DNA from 4 places in the Superficieibacter sp. HKU1 genome. Region 2 is predicted to be linked to each of the others. Evidence: predicted binding sites of a transcription regulator. Region 2 holds the regulator's gene; each other region holds the start of a gene.

Region 1 (4,683 bases), 690 kb from region 2:
CTGTTCGTCGTGGCTGCCTACCAGCGTCAGGTCCACATCGCGCTGTACGCCGCAGACTTCGACCTTTGCCTGGTTGCCGTCAATGGCGCGAATTTGTCCGGGAACGCCTATGCACATCGCTGCGCCTCCAGCCAGTTAAGCCAGTTTTCCATGCCTTCGCCGCTGGTGGCGGAAATGAGCATAATCTCAATGGCGGGATTCACTTCACGTGCGGCGGCAATGCATTTCCCGACGTCAAAATTCAGGTATGGCAATAAATCCACCTTGTTGAGCAGCATTAACGAGGCCGCGGCGAACATATGCGGGTACTTCAGGGGCTTGTCTTCACCTTCGGTGACTGACAGCACGGCGACTTTACAGCGCTCGCCGAGATCAAAGCTGGCCGGGCAGACCAGGTTGCCGACGTTTTCGATAAACAGAATGCCGCCTTTCTCCAGCGGCAGGCGCGGCGCGGCGTCGGCGATCATCTGCGCGTCAAGGTGACAGCCTTTGCCGGTATTCACCTGAATAGCGGGAGTGCCAGTGGCGCGGATGCGGGCGGCATCGTTAACCGTTTGCTGATCGCCTTCGATCACCGCGCAGGAGACCCGATCCTTCAGGCGCAGCAGGGTTTCGGTCAGTAGCGTCGTTTTACCAGAGCCAGGGCTGGAGACCAGATTCAGCACCAGCTGCTGCTGTTCGGCAAAGCGGGCGCGGTTTCGTGCGGCAAGCCGGTTATTTTTATCCAGCACGTTAATTTCCACTTCCAGCATGCGCCGCTGGCTGATACCGGGCGCGTGGGTGCCAGCCTCGCCGTGGCCGTAATGTAAATCTCCCCCTGGCGACCGTTGCGGCTGAAAATCCGGCGTTTTGATACCGGTAATGGTTAACGTCGGGCGAGACGCGGGCGCAAAGGGCGCGCTGCGAAACGCAGAGTGCGGGTTATGTTCGTCGCCCTCTATATAAAGGTTGCCTTCACCACAACCGCATGTCGTACACATAATTTACTCCTGATCGATTTCGAGGCGCTGGATCTGCAAGCCATCGTCGGCAACGATGCGCAACGTGTCGCTCTGACACTGCGGGCAGCGGCGAACGTGCTGCGACACCAGATGTACATACTGCTGGCAGCGTTCGCACCAGCATTCCGCCTGTTGTTCTTCAACGTGCAGTTTACAGCCTTCCGCCAGCGTGCCGCGGCAGACCAGATCAAAACAAAAGGTGAGAGCGGCAGGTTCCACGCAGGAAAATGCGCCTACTTTGAGCCAGACGCCGGTAACGCGTTTTGCGCCGTGCGACGCGGCCTGCTGTTCAATAATTTCCAGCGCCCGCTGGCAGAGGGTGATTTCGTGCATAGCGCCTCCCGTACAAGATGGCCTGCTAATGCAATAACAGTGCCAGTTACGGAAAATCCATTACCGCCCTCTGTCGGTGACGATGTCGAGATGACGAAATGACATGTCAATATATCGAAGGCATCTATAAAAAAGTATATAAATCATTAGCTTAAAAACTGGCATGGAAAGTGCTTATCAGGCTGGTCTCTTTTAACCGGGTAACCTGACATGACTATTTGGGAAATTAGCGAGAAGGCCGATTACATCGCTGATCGACACCGCCGCCAGCAGGATCAGTGGCGTAACTACTGCAACGCTTTGGTTCAGGGGCTGACATTGTCCAAAGCCCGCCTGCATCACGCGATGAGCTGCGCGCCGGAAAAAGATCTCTGTTTTGTGCTGTTCGAGCACTTCACGATTTACGTCACTTTAGCCTCCGGCTTTAACAGTCACACCATCGAATACTACGTTGAAACGAAGGATGGTGATGATAAGCAGTTGATTGCACAGGCTGAATTGAGCAGCGACGGCAAAGTAGACGGCCGCATTGATAGCCGGGATCGTGAGCAAGTGCTTGAACACTATCTGGACAAAATCGCCGCTGTTTATGACGGCCTGTACGCTGCGGTAGAAAACGATCTTCCTGTTGATTTGCGCCAGCTGGTGAGCAAACAGGGACAGGCCACGCTGGCCTGAAGTTGCGCATGCCGACAGGTGACGAGAATGACACCTGTCGGCATGTTTTCGTCAAAAATGACTATCACCTGAGGAATGCCTGGTGAATCGTTTTGTAATTGCTGACTCCACCGTCTGCATCGGCTGCCGCACCTGTGAGGCAGCTTGTGCAGAAACGCATCGGCAGCACGGTCTGCAAGCCATGCCGCGCCTGCGAGTGATGCGTAATGAAAAAGAATCTGCTCCGCAGATGTGCCACCACTGTGAAGACGCGCCGTGCGCCGGAGTTTGTCCGGTCAACGCTATTACGCGTGTCGACGGTGCGGTACAGCTGAATGAGAGCCTGTGCGTAAGCTGCAAACTGTGCGGCATCGCCTGTCCGTTTGGCGCGATTGAATTTTCCGGCAGCCGACCGCTGCATATTCCGGCTAATGCCAATACGTCGAAAGCGCCGCCAGCGCCTCCCGCGCCAGCGCGCGTCAGTACGCTGCTGGACTGGGTGCCGGGCGTACGCGCGATTGCCGTGAAGTGCGATCTGTGCAGTTTCGACGAGCAGGGACCCGCCTGCGTACGTACCTGTCCAACCAACGCGCTGATGCTGGTGAACAACCGCGACATTACGCTTGCCAGCAAACGTAAGCGTGCACTGACGATGAATACCGACTTCGGCGATCTGTCGCTGCTTCAGTCGCAGAACGGGGAGGCGAAATGAACGCGGCGTCTTTAGTTAGCCAGGCGGTGCTCTGGTATGTCATCAGCGCGGTGCTGGCGCTGGTATTTTGCGCCTGGAAACGGGTGAGCGGGGCGATTGCCGGGATCGGCGGCGCGGTGGCCAGCGCGATGACGGCGGTGGCCGGGTTTATGACGCTGATCGCCTGGCTATCCGCAGGCGCGGAAGGCGTGTGGAATGACATCGTCATCCCCGTCGTCCACGTAAACCTGCATCTGACAGGAATAAGCGCCGTGTGGCTGGTGGCGCTTGGCTTATCGGCGCTGTTCGTCAGCGTATTTAACATTCACTGGCATCACCATCCGCAGGTGAAATCTAACGGCTTGCTGATCAATGTGCTGATGGCGGCTGCCGTATGCGCGGTCACCTCAAAAAATCTGGGGACGCTGGTGGTCATGGCAGAAATTATGGCGCTGTGCGCCGCCTTTCTTACTGGCTGTACGCAATCCGGCAAGCTGTGGTTTGTGCTGGGGCGCCTGGGTACTCTCCTGCTGGCGATCGCCTGCTGGCTGGCATGGCAGCGCTATGGTTCGCTGAATTTCAGCCTTATTCACTCGCGCGTTTTACAACAACCGTTGGGCAGCGATATCTGGCTGCTGGGGGTGATTGGATTTGGCCTGCTGGCGGGGGTGATCCCGCTACACGGTTGGGTTCCGCAGGCTCACGCTAATGCCAGCGCACCCGCGGCGGCTCTGTTTTCCACGGTGGTGATGAAAGTAGGCCTGTTCGGGATACTGGTATTTTCAACGCTGGAAATCAATGTACCGCTGTGGTGGGGCGTCGCGCTGCTTGTTCTGGGCATGCTGACGGCGTTTGTCGGCGGCCTGTATGCGCTGATGGAGCACAATATCCAGCGCCTGCTGGCATATCATACCCTGGAAAATATCGGCATTATTCTGCTCGGTTTTGGGGTTGGCGTGACGGGAATAGCACTACGCTCACCGCTGATGACGGTGCTGGGGTTTACCGGCGGACTCTATCACCTGGTGAACCACAGCCTGTTCAAAACCACGCTGTTCCTCGGCGCGGGCGCGGTATGGTTCCGCACCGGTCATCGCGACATCGAAAAACTTGGCGGTATCGGCAAAAAAATGCCGCTGATTTCGCTGGCGATGCTGGTGGGACTGATGGCGATGGCCGCGCTGCCGCCGTTGAACGGCTTTGCCGGCGAATGGGTCATTTATCAATCCTTCTTCAAACTCAGCGGCAGCGACGTCTTTATTGGTCGCCTGCTGGGGCCGTTGCTGGCGGTAGGCCTGGCGATCACCGGCGCGTTAGCCGTGATGTGTATGGCAAAAGTTTACGGCGTCACTTTCCTCGGCGCGCCGCGCACGAAGGAAGCCGAAAATGCGACCGCCGCACCGTGGCTGATGACGCTCAGCGTGGTGCTGGCGGCGATGTGCTGCATTGTGGGTGGGGTAGCCGCGCCGTGGCTGCTGCCGCTCATCGGAAATCTCTTCCGGTTGAACGCCGAACCTGCAACCTCGGTGGTTTCACAGCCGATGATAGCCCTGCTACTGATCGCCTGTCCGCTGCTGCCGTTCATCATCATGCTGATTTTCAAACGCGATCGCCTGGCGAACCGTTCACGCGGTCCGGCCTGGGTGTGCGGTTACGATCACGAGCAGTCAATGGTGATTACCGCCCACGGCTTTGCCATGCCGGTGAAAGAAGCGTTTGCGCCGGTGCTTAAGCTGCGTAAATGGCTGAATCCGGTGCGCTTTATTCCCGGCTGGCAGTGCGACTGCACCGCTGTTCTGTTCCGCCGCATTGCGCTGGTTGAGCTGGCGGTGCTGGTCGTCGTTGTGGTTACGCGAGGAGCCTGAAAATGACCTATGTTCTTGCTTTACTTCAGGCGCTGGCGCTGTTCGCCTTCGCGCCGCTGCTCTCCGGCATCACCCGCGTGGCGCGCGCCCGGATGCATAACCGCCGCGGGCCTGATGTGCTTCAGGAGTACCGCGA
Region 2 (4,683 bases):
TTACGCATCTTTATCAGGGGCAGTCGGATAAACTGCTGGCCTATCGCGAACTGCTGGAAAAACTGGCGCTGTCGCCGGAGCAGGTCGCCTATGTCGGTGACGATCTTATCGACTGGCCAGTAATGGCTGAAATTGGGCTGAGCGTTGCCGTGGCGGATGCCCACCCGTTGTTGCTGCCGCGGGCGGATTATATCACGCGCATTAACGGTGGACGCGGAGCGGTACGTGAGGTCTGCGATTTGTTACTATTGGCGCAGGGCAAGCTTGATGAAGCCAAAGGGCAATCGATATGAGTAAAACCAGACGTTGGGTTATCATTCTGCTGTCGCTGATCGCACTGATTTTAATCGGCGTGAATCTGGTGAGCAAAGATGACACCGGAGAAAGCGTGGTGTCGTCAAATGACCCAACCTACCGGAGTGAGCATACTGATACCGTGGTGTACAGCCCGGAAGGCGCGCTCAATTATCATCTCATCGCGCAGCACGTTGAGTATTTTTCCGACCAGGCAATTACCTGGTTTACGCAGCCGTTGCTGACGACGTATGACACGACTAAAACCGAAACCTGGTCAATTAAAGCGGATAAAGCAAAGCTGACGAATGACCGGATGCTGTATCTTTACGGCCACGTTGAGGTCAACGCCCTGACACCGGACGCTCAACTGCGCAAAATTACGACGGATAACGCCAAAATCAACCTGATCACGCAGGATGTGACCTCTGATGATTTAGTGACGTTATACGGTACGACATTTAATTCCAGCGGCCTGAAAATGCGCGGAAATTTACGCAACAAAACCGCCGAGCTGATTGAAAAGGTTAGAACCTCATATGAAATTCAAAACACACAAACTCAGCCTTAAGCTTGTACTGGCCAGTACGCTTCTGGCCGCCAGCCTGCCCACGCTGGCGAAAACGGGCGATACCGATCAGCCTATTCATATTGAGTCCGATCAGCAGTCGCTGGATATGCAGGGCAATGTGGTGACCTTCACCGGTAACGTTATCGTTACTCAGGGGACGATCAAGCTTAATGCCGAAAAAGTGGTCGTTACCCGTCCTGGCGGCGAGAAAGGCAAAGAAGTGATCGACGGCTATGGTAATCCGGCCACCTTCTACCAGATGCAGGACAACGGCAAACCGGTTAAAGGCCGCGCGTCGCAGATGCACTACGAGCTGCAAAATGATTTCGTGGTTCTCACCGGCAACGCGTTCCTTGAGCAGGTCGACAGCAATATCAAAGGCGACAAAATCACCTATCTGGTGAAAGAGCAGAAAATGCAGGCGTTCAGCGAAAAAGGCAAACGCGTCACCACCGTTCTGGTACCGTCGCAACTGCAAGATAAAAGCAACAATCAGGCCCCGGCTCAGAAAAAGAGTAACTAATCCAATATGGCAACATTAACTGCAAAGAACCTTGCGAAGGCCTATAAAGGCCGTCGGGTGGTGGAAGACGTTAGTCTCACCGTCCAATCTGGCGAGATTGTCGGATTACTTGGCCCTAACGGTGCGGGCAAAACCACTACGTTCTATATGGTCGTGGGCATCGTCTCACGCGATGCGGGCAATATCATTATCGACGATGAAGACATCAGCCTGCTGCCGCTTCATGCCCGTGCGCGTCGCGGCATCGGTTACCTGCCTCAGGAAGCCTCCATTTTTCGTCGCCTCAGCGTGTTTGACAACCTGATGGCCGTCCTGCAAATCCGTGACGATCTGACCTCAGAACAGCGGGAAGACCGTGCGAACGAGCTGATGGAAGAATTCCACATCGAGCATCTGCGTGACAGCCTCGGCCAGGCCCTGTCCGGGGGCGAACGTCGCCGCGTGGAAATCGCCCGCGCGCTGGCAGCGAATCCTAAGTTTATCCTGCTGGACGAACCCTTTGCGGGCGTTGACCCGATTTCCGTTATTGATATCAAACGTATTATTGAGCATCTGCGCGACAGCGGCCTCGGCGTGCTGATCACCGATCACAACGTGCGTGAAACGCTGGCCGTGTGTGAACGAGCCTACATTGTGAGCCAGGGCCATCTGATTGCCCACGGTACGCCAGACGAAATCCTCAAAGACGAACAGGTTAAGCGCGTGTATCTTGGGGAAGACTTCAGACTCTGATACGGTGTAAACACTTCATCCTTCATGGCGCGGCCTGAAGAGTGGAGTGTAAAAACGTCAGTGATCTCAACTCGGGAGAAAATCGCTCTGAATATGAAGCAAGGTTTGCAATTAAGGTTTAGTCAACAGCTTGCCATGACGCCGCAACTGCAACAGGCCATTCGCCTGCTGCAACTGTCGACGCTGGAATTACAGCAGGAACTCCAACAGGCGCTGGAAAGCAATCCACTGCTTGAGCAAACCGATCTTCACGATGAGATAGATACCAAAGAATCGCCGGATAACGAATCGCTGGACAGCGTTGATGCGCTGGAACAAAAAGATATGCCGGAGGAGCTTCCTCTGGACGCCAGCTGGGATGAAATCTATACCGCCGGTACGCCTTCCGGTAACGGCGTGGATTACCAGGATGACGAGCTGCCCGTTTATCAGGGCGAAACCACCCAGTCACTTCAGGATTACCTGATGTGGCAGGTCGAGCTGACGCCGTTCTCCGACACCGATCGCGCCATTGCTACCTCGATTGTCGATGCCGTAGATGAGACCGGTTATCTGACCATCTCCGTTGAAGACATCCTCGAAAGCATGGGCGATGGCGATATCGGGCTGGACGAAGTGGAAGCCGTGCTAAAGCGCGTGCAGCGGTTCGATCCGGTGGGCGTTGCGGCAAAAGATCTGCGCGACTGCCTGCTGATCCAGCTCTCCCAGTTTGCGAAAAACACTCCCTGGATCGCCGAAGCGCAGCTGATCATCAGTAATCATCTCGATCTGCTCGCCAACCATGATTTTCGCACTCTGATGCGCGTGACGCGTCTGAAGGAAGAGGTGCTGAAAGAAGCGGTGAATCTTATTCAGTCGCTGGATCCGCGGCCGGGCCAGTCGATCCAGACCGGCGAGCCGGAATATGTTATTCCGGACGTGCTGGTACGCAAAGTCAGCGGTCACTGGGTGGTCGAGCTGAATTCCGACAGCATTCCGCGTTTGCAGATCAATCAACACTATGCGGCAATGGGCGGCAGCACGCGTAACGATGCTGATAACCAGTACATTCGCAGCAATCTTCAGGAAGCAAAATGGCTGATTAAAAGCCTGGAGAGCCGCAACGATACCCTGCTGCGCGTCAGCCGCTGTATCGTCGAGCAGCAGCAGGCGTTCTTTGAACAGGGTGAAGAATATATGAAACCGATGGTGCTGGCCGATATCGCCCAGGCCGTCGAGATGCATGAATCAACAATTTCCCGCGTGACCACCCAGAAGTATCTGCACAGTCCGCGTGGCATTTTTGAACTGAAATATTTTTTCTCCAGCCATGTGAATACCGAAGGCGGTGGCGAAGCCTCCTCCACGGCGATCCGCGCGCTGGTGAAAAAGTTAATCGCTGCGGAAAATCCCGCCAAGCCGCTGAGCGACAGCAAGCTAACCACAATGCTGTCCGATCAGGGGATTATGGTGGCACGCCGCACCGTTGCGAAGTATCGAGAGTCTTTATCCATTCCGCCGTCTAACCAGCGTAAACAGCTGGTGTGACCCAACCGATAAGGAAGACACTATGCAGCTCAATATCACTGGACACAATGTCGAGATTACTGATGCACTCCGCGATTTTGTCAGCACGAAATTTGCTAAGCTGGAGCAGTATTTTGACCGCATCAATCAGGTCTACATTGTGTTAAAAGTGGAGAAAGTGACTCACATTTCGGATGCCACCCTGCATGTTAACGGGGGTGAAATTCATGCCAGTGCGGAAGGGCAGGACATGTACGCGGCTATCGACGGTTTAATTGATAAACTGGCGCGACAGCTAACCAAACATAAAGATAAACTGAAACAACACTGATTGTCCCGGTGCTCGCCTGATGTCATGTCTTACGTCAGGCGACGCTTAGGTGAAATTATGATAAATAATGATTCAGCTCTACAACTAAGCACTGTCCTTAACCAGGAATGTACCCGCAGTAACGTGCATTGCCAGAGCAAAAAACGCGCGCTGGAAATTATCAGTGAGCTGGCAGCAAAGCAGCTTAGCCTGCCGCCACAGGTGGTCTTCGAGGCGATCCTCACCCGTGAAAAGATGGGGAGTACCGGTATCGGTAACGGCCTCGCCATTCCTCATGGCAAGCTGGAAGAGGACACGCTGCGTGCGGTGGGCGTCTTTGTGCAACTCGAAACGCCGATTGCCTTTGACGCTATTGATAATCAGCCGGTGGATCTGCTGTTTGCTCTGCTGGTCCCTGCCGACCAGACGAAAACACATTTGCATACCCTTTCGCTGGTGGCAAAACGGCTGGCGGATAAAACGATTTGTCGCCGTCTACGTGCGGCACAAAGTGATGAAGAGTTGTATCAGATCATCACCGAAACTGAACATAGTGATGATGTGTAGCAGGGATATTGCTTTGCCCTTCGCTGTACTGAGGAGAAACGGTACATGGTACTGATGATCGTCAGCGGTCGCTCAGGCTCGGGAAAATCCGTTGCCCTGCGGGCGCTGGAAGATATGGGCTTTTACTGCGTCGATAACTTGCCCGTGGTGCTGTTGCCTGAACTGGCGAAAAGTCTGGTT
Region 3 (4,683 bases), 1.9 Mb from region 2:
GCCGGGCCAGTGACTCAGTATCGATTACGCGTTATACGCATTCTCGCCGTGGCTGTTGACGTCCAGACCTTCGCGCTCCTGCTCTTCCGGTACGCGCAGTCCAACGGTCATATCCGCCAGTTTATAGCCGATGAAAGCTACCACCGCCGACCAGACAATGGTGATGCCAATGCTTTCCAGCTGTACCAGCACCTGATGCCCCATGGTCACGCCTTCTGCATAGCCAACGCCGCCGAGAGAAGTCGCCGCAAAGATCCCGGTCAGGATACAGCCGACAATACCACACACGCCGTGGACGCCAAACACATCACACGGATCGTCAACGCGCAGCACGCGTTTGAGCATGGTGACGCCCCACAGTCCCGCCAGACCCGCCGCGATACCGACGATCAGCGCGCCGCCGACGCCGATGTAACCGCAGGCAGGCGTGACGCCAACCAGTCCGGCAATGGCACCAGAACAGGCGCCCAGCAGAGAAGGTTTACCACGGGTGATCCACTCGCCAAACACCCACGCCAGAATAGCGGCCGCCGTGGCGACAACGGTATTCACAAAGGCCAGCGCCGCGATTTCGTTAGCCGCACTGGCTGAGCCAGCGTTAAAGCCAAACCAGCCAACATACAGGATAGCGGTGCCGGTGAAGACCATCGGCAGGTTGTGCGGTTTGAACGCTTCTTTGCCAAAGCCGACGCGTTTACCAATCAGATACGCGCCCACCAGCCCGGCAATAGCGGCATTAATGTGAACGACCGTACCGCCTGCAAAATCCAGCGCGCCGTGGGTCGCCAGCAGACCGCCGCCCCACACCATGTGCGCAATCGGGATATAGGAGAGCGTCAGCCAGACCACGACAAAAATCAGTACCGCAGAGAAACGGATACGCTCAGCCAGCGCACCGACAATCAGGCCAACGGTAATGCAGGCAAAAGAGCCCTGGAAAGCAACGTGGATATACTGGTAGAAACTGCCCATCACCGCCGTCAGCTCGATATTTTTCAGCATCACCCAGTTGAAGTTACCGAAGAAGCTGTTGCCCTCGCCAAACGCCAGCGAGTAACCGTAAATCACCCACAGTACGCACACCAGCGCGAAGGTCACCGTTACCTGGGTGAGCATGGAAAGTACGTTTTTACCGCGGATTAAACCGCCGTAAAACAGTGCAATGCCGGGGATGGTCATAAACAGCACCAGCGCCGTACAAATCATCATAAAGGCGTTATCGGCTTTATCCGCCACCGCTGGTGCTGCCATGGCGAGACCCGGTAACAGCGCCACCGTCCCCAGAGCCGTTTTGATCGTTGCTATCTTCATTGTCTTGTTCCCTATCACTGTGTGCCAGGAGTTAAAGTGCCGCTTCGTCGGCTTCGCCGGTACGAATGCGAATAACGCGTTGCAGCTCGGCGACAAAAATCTTGCCGTCGCCAATTTTTCCGGTGTAGGCCGCTTTACTGATGACGTCGATCACTTCATCCAGCTGATCGTCGGCGATGGCGACATCAATCTTTACTTTCGGCAGAAAGTTCACGCTATATTCCGCCCCGCGATAAAGTTCAGCATGCCCCTTTTGACGTCCGAAACCTTTCACTTCGGTCACGGTAAGCCCCTGAATACCAATAGAAGAGAGCGCTTCACGCACGTCCTCGAGTTTAAATGGCTTAATTACCACTGTTACCAGCTTCATAGATCCCCTCCAGTCAGAATTCAGTTTTGGCCGCAGCTCACACGGATGAACAAAGCAAGCGGCGTGCCAGAAATGATTTTGTGTGGCGGAAGTGCGGAGAATATGAAAGCAGAAAGTGTGACCGGGGTTCAGATTATGTCTGGTTAAAAAAAACGCACCATGCTGGTGCATAGTGCGTTACGTTATTGCACCACAAACTCTCGTCGCGAGCGCGGTGCCTGAAAGTGGTGCGTCAGGCGCTCAGTGATTCATCCTGTTTATCGGCCTGAAGCTCTTCTCCGGCAAGCTGGAGTTGATACATCTGCCAGTAACGTCCTTGCGCCGCCAGAAGTTGCTGATGCGTGCCCCGCTCCACCGCCTGTCCGCGATGCAGGACCATGATGGTGTCTGCGTCAACAATCGTCGACAGGCGGTGAGCAATAACAATCAGCGTGGTCTGCTTGCGCACTGCCGCCAGCGCCAGCTGGATCGCGCGTTCCGTTCCGGAGTCGATATTGGCCGTGGCTTCGTCAAGGATCAGGATCTGCGGGGTATCAATCAGCACCCGCGCCAGCGCCAGAAGCTGTTTTTGCCCGACCGACAAATTATTCCCCTGCTCGCCCAGAGGCGTGTGGATACCGTCACTCATTCCGCGCGCCAGCTCCGCCAGCTGGACCGTCTCCAGCGCCTGCCACACCTGTTCTTCACTGATGGCCCGGCCAAGGGTGACATTGGTGAGGAATGAGTCCGCCAGCACCACCGGATCCTGCTGGACCATCGCTACGCCGTGGCGCAACGTCGTGTGACTCAGCGAGGCCAGCGGCCGCCCGTCGAGACGAATTTCTCCCTGCGTAAGCGGATAGTTACCCATCAACAGGCTGGCGAGAGTGCTTTTACCGCTGCCGGTATGCCCGACCAGCGCAATAAAGCTGCGCGAGGGGATATGCAGGCTAATATCCTGTAATACCAGCCGGTCCTGATGATAGGCAAAAGAAACATTTTCAATATCAATGGTCCCGCTGCGCAGCGGCTGGTCATCAATGCCATAGTCCTGGCGAGGACGGTCCATAAGTTCGAAAACGCGCTCGCCGGCAACCACCGCCTGCTGGAGCATTGACTGCTGGGTGGTCAGTTCAATCAGGGGTTCGTTGAGGCGTCCCAGATAGCTGATGAACGCATACAGTACCCCGACCTCAATGGTGCCGACGGAGGTAAAGCCGAACAGCATCAGTAATCCGCACAGGACCAGCGCGGAGAACAGGCTAAGCAATGGACGCAGCAAAAAGCCGTCCAGCTTCAGGGTTTGCATGCACGCCTGATAGTGCGCATAGCTGGCTTCGCGCATTCGCTCGCCAAAACGCGCCTGCTGGCGGAACTGCTGGATCACGCTCATGCCGTTGATGACTTCATTAAAGCCATCGTTGATTTCAGCAAGCCAGGCGCGTACTCGTCTGACGATCGGCGTGCTGTAGCGCTGATAAATCAGCATCACAATGATCACCGCCGGGAAGATGGTGATGGCGACCAGCGCCATCCGCCAGTCGAGGCTGAACATAGCCACCAGCATTGCGCCAACCAGCGCCGCACTTCGCAGTACCGTAGCGACGACGGTGACGTAGAGATCGCGGATCACTTCAGTATCATTCGTAACCCGTGAAATCAGCTCCCCGACGGGCTGGGTGTCGAAGGCGCTGAGCGGCTGGCGCAGCGCTGCATCCATCACATCCGTGCGTAATTGCTGGACCACGCCCACCGCTGCCCGGTTGAACAATAGCGACTGGGCATAGTGCAGCCCGGCCGCCAGCAGCTGAAGGCCAATATAGGCCGCCGCCAGGCCGCAAATCGGCCCCAGCGGCAGCGTGCGTTTTGCGACCATATTGTCGATAAAATAGCTGATCAGCAGCGGGCCGCTGACTTCCGCAATGGCCGCCCCCCACAGCATCCCGACGGCCAGCGCCAGCGGTTTACGCCAGGGCGAGCCATATTTCAGCAGACGTTTGAGTGTGGGCCATAACTGGCCAAAACTACGCATGGGTGGCCTCCTCCGGCTCGTCGTCCAGCGCCGCTTCAAGCTGCTGATAGCGGTACATATCACGATACCAGCCAGGCTGAGCGGCAAGCGTTTCGTGCTCGCCGCGCTGGCTGATATGCCCGTGCTGCATAACGATTATCTCATCCGCCTCGGTCAGGGCAGAGAGGCGATGCGCGCTGATAATCACAGTACGCCCCTCGCCCCACTGGCGAAGGTTATGCAAAATTTGATGTTCGGTGCGTCCATCGACCGCCGACAGAGCATCGTCGAGGATCAGGATCTCCGCATTGACCAATAGCGCACGCGCGATGGAAAGGCGCTGTTTTTGTCCGCCGGAGAGCATCACCCCGCGCTCGCCCACTTCCGTCTCATAGCCCTGGGGCAAACGCAGGATATCCTCGTGGACGCTGGCAAGGCGCGCCACCTGCTCAATCTCCTCCTGTGTAGCCCCCGGTTTGCCCAGCGCAATATTGCTGGCAACGGTATCGGAAAACAGGAATGGCGTCTGATTGACGATAGCCAGACGGCTGCGCCAGTTATCAATTTTCAGGTGGGGAAGCGGAATACCGTGGAAACGGATCTCACCGCTATCGACATCGAAATGCCGCTGGATCAGCGCCAGCACCGTACTTTTCCCCGCGCCGGTCGGCCCGCAAATCCCCAGCATTTTCCCCGGTTTTAGCGTGAAGTTGACATTGTTAAGCGTGGGGTGCGCCGCATGCGGCCAGCGGAACTCTGCGACGGCCACCTCGAGCGTACCGCGCTCCGGTGGCAGGGTTTGCGTACCGTCGTTGACCACTGGCGCTTCAGAGAGCATCGCGCGAATACGACTGTAGGCGGCGCTGCCGCGCTCAACGATATTAAACATCCACGCCAGCGCCAGCATCGGCCAAATCATCAGCCCGAGATACATCACGAAACTAGTCAACTCGCCAAGGGTTAAGGTGTTGTTGATTACCATCCAGCTCCCGCCGCCAATCGCCAGCAGGTT
Region 4 (4,683 bases), 700 kb from region 2:
AGCACCGCGCGCCTGCACGTCGATAAAGAACAGATTTTCCCGGTCTTTTTCCAGCGCCATCCACACATCTTCCGGCTTGCAGGAGTAGGGATAGAAATTACCGCCCGCCAGCATGCAGCCGACCTGGTTGTGCGGATTAATTTCATGGGCGATTTTGGTCGCCAGCGCGCTCGCCACCAGCTCGTGATGGGCGGCCTGATATTTCACCTGCTCCTGATTATCGCCCTCTTCAAACACCAGCCCGGCACCGGAGAAGGGGCTGTGCAGCATGATGTTGATTTCATTAAAGGTCAGCCAGTATTTCACCAGCCCGTTAAAGGCTTCAAAACAGGTGCGCGCATAGCGGGCAAAGAAGTCGACCATCTTGCGGTTGCGCCAGGATCCGTATTCCGTCACCAGATGCATCGGCACGTCGAAATGGCACAGCGTCACCAGCGGTTCAATGCCGTACTTTTTGCACTCCTCAAAAACCGCGCGGTAAAAGGCAATACCTTCTTTATTCGGCATCGGTTCGTCGCCATTAGGGTAGAGACGGCTCCAGGCAATCGAAGTGCGGAAGACGGTAAAGCCCATCTCCGCCATCAGCGCGATGTCCTCTTTATAGCGGTGATAAAAATCAATCGCCTGATGGCTCGGATAATATTCATCCTCGCGCAGGGTAAAGCGCTTCTCCTGCCCGAGCTTAACGGGCAGGCGGTTCTTGCCGTGCGGGATCATATCGACGGTGGTTAACCCTTTACCGCCCTCCAGATACGCGCCTTCAGACTGGTTGGCGGCCATTGCGCCGCCCCATAAAAAATCGTGTGGGAAGGGAGATGTCATGCATTACCTCGCTCAGTATCCATGTTGTGAATGTGATTTTTTTCAGATGCTGCTTTCTGGCGATCCTCTTCTTCGACCGGAATATCGTCGAAGCCCAGCACCAGGGTCAGAATAAAAGAGAGTACCACTGCCAGCGCCATCACGCCGAATACCCAGAAGATTGTCATTGGCCTGGCGGGATCGAAAAATTGTACGCTGGTAAATAGCCCCGGCGCGGCCATCGAATGACTGGCCAGCCCGGCGATACCCGCCACCGCGCCGCAGATAAAGCCGCTGATCAGGCTGGCAATCAGCGGGCGTTTCAGGCGGATCGCCACGCCGTACAGCGCGGGTTCCGAGATGCCCGCCATAATCGCCGATGCCGCCGCGGCCAGCGCCGTCTGCCGCAGTTCCGGATTTTTGGTTTTCCAGGCAACGGCCAGCGAAGAACCGCCCAGCGAAAGATTGGCACCAATTTCTGACGGCATCACCATGCCTTCTTTCCCGGTTTCGGCAATGGTCTGAATAATGGTCGGCGTAAAGACGCGGTGCATCCCGGTCATTACCAGTAACGGCCACAGCGCGCCCATGATCGCCACCGACAGCCAGCCGAGATAATCGTGAACCGTGTACACCAGCGCGGAAATCGCGCTGCCGATCCAGATACCGATCGGGCCGATAAGCAGGATCGCCAGCGGCGCGGCAATCAGCACGATCAGCATCGGTTTAAGGAAGTTTTTGGTCACCGCCGGGGTAATGCGATCTACCCAGCGTTCGATATACGACAGGCACCAGGTCATTACCAGCGCCGGGATCACCGTGTAGGTGTATTTCACCGCCGTCACCGGGATCAGCGCGAACTCCACGTGTTCCCCCTGCGCGGCTTTTGCCATCAGGTCGATAAAGCTCGGGTGCACCAGCACGCCCGCGATAGCAATCGCCAGCGACATATTGGTTTTGAATTTCACCGCCGCCGACGCTGCCACCATCAACGGCAGGAAGAAGAATGCGCCGTCGCCAATGACCGTCAGGATGGTTAACGTCGGCGAGCCTTTTGTCAGCACGCCGGTCATCTCAAGGATCATCGCCAGCAGTTTGACCATTGAACCGCCGATGATCGCCGGGATCAGCGGCGACATGGTGCCGATCAGCGCGTCGAGGATCCCCGCGCCGATGCGCCGCAGCGTTAGCGGCGGTTTCCCCACCGGTTCCATCGGCTGCATATTTTGCGGCAGCAGGCTGACCACTTCGCGATACGCCTGCGACACGGTGTTGCCGATAATCACCTGACACTGATTGTCGTTACGTACCACGCCAAGGACGCCGCTGATACTTTTCAGGGTGGCGCTATCAATTTGTGTCTCGTCTTTGACTACAAAACGCAGGCGCGTCATGCAGTGGGTGACTGCCGCAATGTTATCTGCTCCGCCCAGCGCGGAGACCACCGAGCGGGCCAGTGGCGCATAGTTCTTAGCCATCGGATCTCTGTCCTGTTTTTCATTAAACGGCATAAACGCCGTTGAAGAGTGATTAAATTTTGTATAGGAAACCGGTTCCACATCAGGGTGATGAGTTTGCATTTCTCAGGCAAGATCTAATTTTTTTATGTTATAGAATTGTGATGTAGATCGCTTTGAGTTGCATGACGCTCACTGGCCATCGCTGTAAATTTACAGTGGGTGAAGTACACTCGGCACATCTTATAAAAAGGGACGGGCGATATGGCGACGATGCTGGAAGTGGCGAAGCGGGCAGGGGTGTCGAAAGCGACGGTTTCACGCGTGCTGACAGGCAACGGCTATGTCAGCCAGGAGACCAAAGATCGCGTTTTCCAGGCCATTAAAGAGAGCGGCTACCGGCCTAATTTACTGGCGCGCAGCCTGGCAACCAAATCCACGCAGACCATCGGACTGGTGGTGACCAATACGCTGTATCACGGCGTCTATTTTAGCGAACTGCTGTTTCACGCCGCGCGAATGACCGAAGATAAGGGACGCCGGTTAATCCTTGCCGACGGTAAACACAGCGCCGACGAGGAGCGCGAGGCGATTCAGTACCTGCTCGACCTGCGCTGCGATGCGATTATTATCTATCCACGTTTTCTGAGCGTGGATGAGATGGATGACATTATTCAGAGCCATAGCCAGCCGATTATGGTGATTAACCGCCGCCTGCGCCGTCACCGTAGCCATTGCGTCTGGTCCGATCAAAAAGCGTCAAGTTTTCACGCCGTCTCCCATATCATTGCGCTCGGCCACCGTGATATCGCGTTTATCACCGGTTCGCTGGATTCGCCGACCGGCACTGAACGTCTTGCCGGCTATAAAGAGGCGCTCAGTCAGAACGGGATTGCTATTCGTAACGCGCTGATTGTCGAAGGTAAATGGACGCCTGCGACCGGCGCTGCGGGGGTGGAAACGCTGCTTGCACGCCAGGTGCCGTTTTCCGCGCTGGTTGCCAGTAATGACGATATGGCAACCGGCGCGATTAAGCAGCTGCACCAGCAGGGCGTCCGCGTGCCGGAGCAGGTGTCGGTACTGGGTTTCGATGATACCGCGTTTGCGCCGTATCTTATTCCCTCCCTGTCCAGCGTCAAAATTCCGGTGACGGAGATGATTAAAGAAACCATCAGCCGCCTGATTTTTATGCTCGACGGCGGCGAGTTTAATTATCAGCAAACTTTTCCCGGCGAGCTTATCGTGCGCGACTCTCTCGTACCCGCTCCAGGGGCCTGATGCTCGTCAGCTGTCATCGTCACTTGTGTCGATGACAGCGCCCAAACGCGGCTTCTTAATTAAATACATATAAAAATCAATGTTTTAATAATTGGCGCGAATTATGCATTCTCCAGCGCGTTATCAGCCATTACTGGAGAGTTTGATGAACCGTTTCATCATTGCTGACGCGAGCAAATGCATTGGTTGTCGCACCTGCGAAGTCGCCTGCGTGGTATCCCATCAGCAGGATCAGGATTGGGCGGCCCTGACGCCGCAAAATTTCCTGCCGCGTATTCACGTTATTAAAGGGGTCAATGTTTCCACGGCCACCCTGTGCCGCCAGTGCGAGGATGCGCCCTGTGCCAACGTCTGCCCGAACGGCGCAATTAGCCGGGACAAGGGCTTCGTTCACGTGATGCAGGAGCGCTGCATCGGCTGTAAAACCTGCGTTGTCGCCTGCCCTTATGGCGCGATGGAAGTGGTTTTGCGACCGGTGGTGCGTAACAGCGGCAGTGCGCTGAACGTGCGCGCGGAGAAAGCCGAGGCCAACAAATGCGATCTTTGCCACCATCGTGAAGAAGGCCCGGCCTGTATGGCTGCCTGCCCAACGCACGCGCTGGTCTGCGTTGACCGCAATAAACTTGAGCAGTTAAGCGCGGAAAAACGTCGTCGCACGGCGCTGGATACTGCATCCTCCCTGATATTTTAAATCCCAATCGTTTCACTTTTAACAGGTCTGTTACTGATGAAAAAAATTACGAGCGTATGTCCTTACTGCGGCGCTGGCTGCAAACTGAAGCTGGTTGTTAAAAATAATCGTATTATCCGCGCGGAAGCGGCGGACGGTAAAACGAACCAACATGAACTTTGTCTGAAGGGCTATTACGGTTGGGATTTTCTGAACGATACGAAACTACTGACGCCACGCCTGAAGCAGCCGATGATCCGCTATGAAAAGGGCGGCAAATTTACGCCAGTAAGCTGGGATGAAGCCATTCGCTATACCGCGAAACGGTTGAGCGATATCAGGCAAAAATACGGTCCGCGCGCCATTATGACCACCGGGTCATCGCGCGGCACCGGAAACGAAACCAACTATGTGATGCAGAAATTCGCCCGTGGCGTGCTGCATACCAATAATGTCGACTGCTGTGCCCGCGTGTGC

Evidence for each region. Region 2 encodes sigma-54, which starts transcription at its own class of promoters, with help from an activator protein. Its sites were predicted from a motif close to GTTGGCACANNTTTCGCTNT; they were not measured.
Region 1: a site for sigma-54 is predicted at 1,362-1,381, ahead of hypA (hydrogenase maturation nickel metallochaperone HypA). Genes of this name have one in related genera too.
Region 3: a site for sigma-54 is predicted at 1,733-1,752, ahead of glnK (P-II family nitrogen regulator). Genes of this name have one in related genera too.
Region 4: a site for sigma-54 is predicted at 3,627-3,646, ahead of hydN (electron transport protein HydN). Genes of this name have one in related genera too.

The regions. Positions count from the first base shown of each region.
Region 1 is NZ_CP119754.1:3,561,792-3,566,474, reverse strand. It holds gene P0H77_RS16935 (HypC/HybG/HupF family hydrogenase formation chaperone) at 1-117, opposite strand, end outside; gene hypB (hydrogenase nickel incorporation protein HypB) at 108-980, opposite strand; gene hypA (hydrogenase maturation nickel metallochaperone HypA) at 984-1,334, opposite strand; gene hycA (formate hydrogenlyase regulator HycA) at 1,545-2,012, shown strand; gene P0H77_RS16915 (4Fe-4S dicluster domain-containing protein) at 2,095-2,703, shown strand; gene hycC (formate hydrogenlyase subunit 3) at 2,700-4,547, shown strand; gene P0H77_RS16905 (respiratory chain complex I subunit 1 family protein) at 4,550-4,683, shown strand, end outside.
Region 2 is NZ_CP119754.1:4,247,373-4,252,055, forward strand. It holds gene kdsC (3-deoxy-manno-octulosonate-8-phosphatase KdsC) at 1-293, shown strand, start outside; gene lptC (LPS export ABC transporter periplasmic protein LptC) at 290-865, shown strand; gene lptA (lipopolysaccharide ABC transporter substrate-binding protein LptA) at 834-1,388, shown strand; gene lptB (LPS export ABC transporter ATP-binding protein) at 1,395-2,120, shown strand; gene rpoN (RNA polymerase factor sigma-54) at 2,214-3,647, shown strand; gene hpf (ribosome hibernation promoting factor) at 3,670-3,957, shown strand; gene ptsN (PTS IIA-like nitrogen regulatory protein PtsN) at 4,015-4,503, shown strand; gene rapZ (RNase adapter RapZ) at 4,549-4,683, shown strand, end outside.
Region 3 is NZ_CP119754.1:1,285,479-1,290,161, reverse strand. It holds gene amtB (ammonium transporter AmtB) at 25-1,311, opposite strand; gene glnK (P-II family nitrogen regulator) at 1,343-1,681, opposite strand; gene P0H77_RS06160 (SmdB family multidrug efflux ABC transporter permease/ATP-binding protein) at 1,914-3,692, opposite strand; gene P0H77_RS06155 (SmdA family multidrug ABC transporter permease/ATP-binding protein) at 3,685-4,683, opposite strand, start outside.
Region 4 is NZ_CP119754.1:3,551,664-3,556,346, reverse strand. It holds gene P0H77_RS16875 (6-phospho-beta-glucosidase) at 1-822, opposite strand, end outside; gene ascF (PTS cellobiose/arbutin/salicin transporter subunit IIBC) at 819-2,279, opposite strand; gene P0H77_RS16865 (LacI family DNA-binding transcriptional regulator) at 2,523-3,536, shown strand; gene hydN (electron transport protein HydN) at 3,682-4,227, shown strand; gene fdhF (formate dehydrogenase subunit alpha) at 4,264-4,683, shown strand, end outside.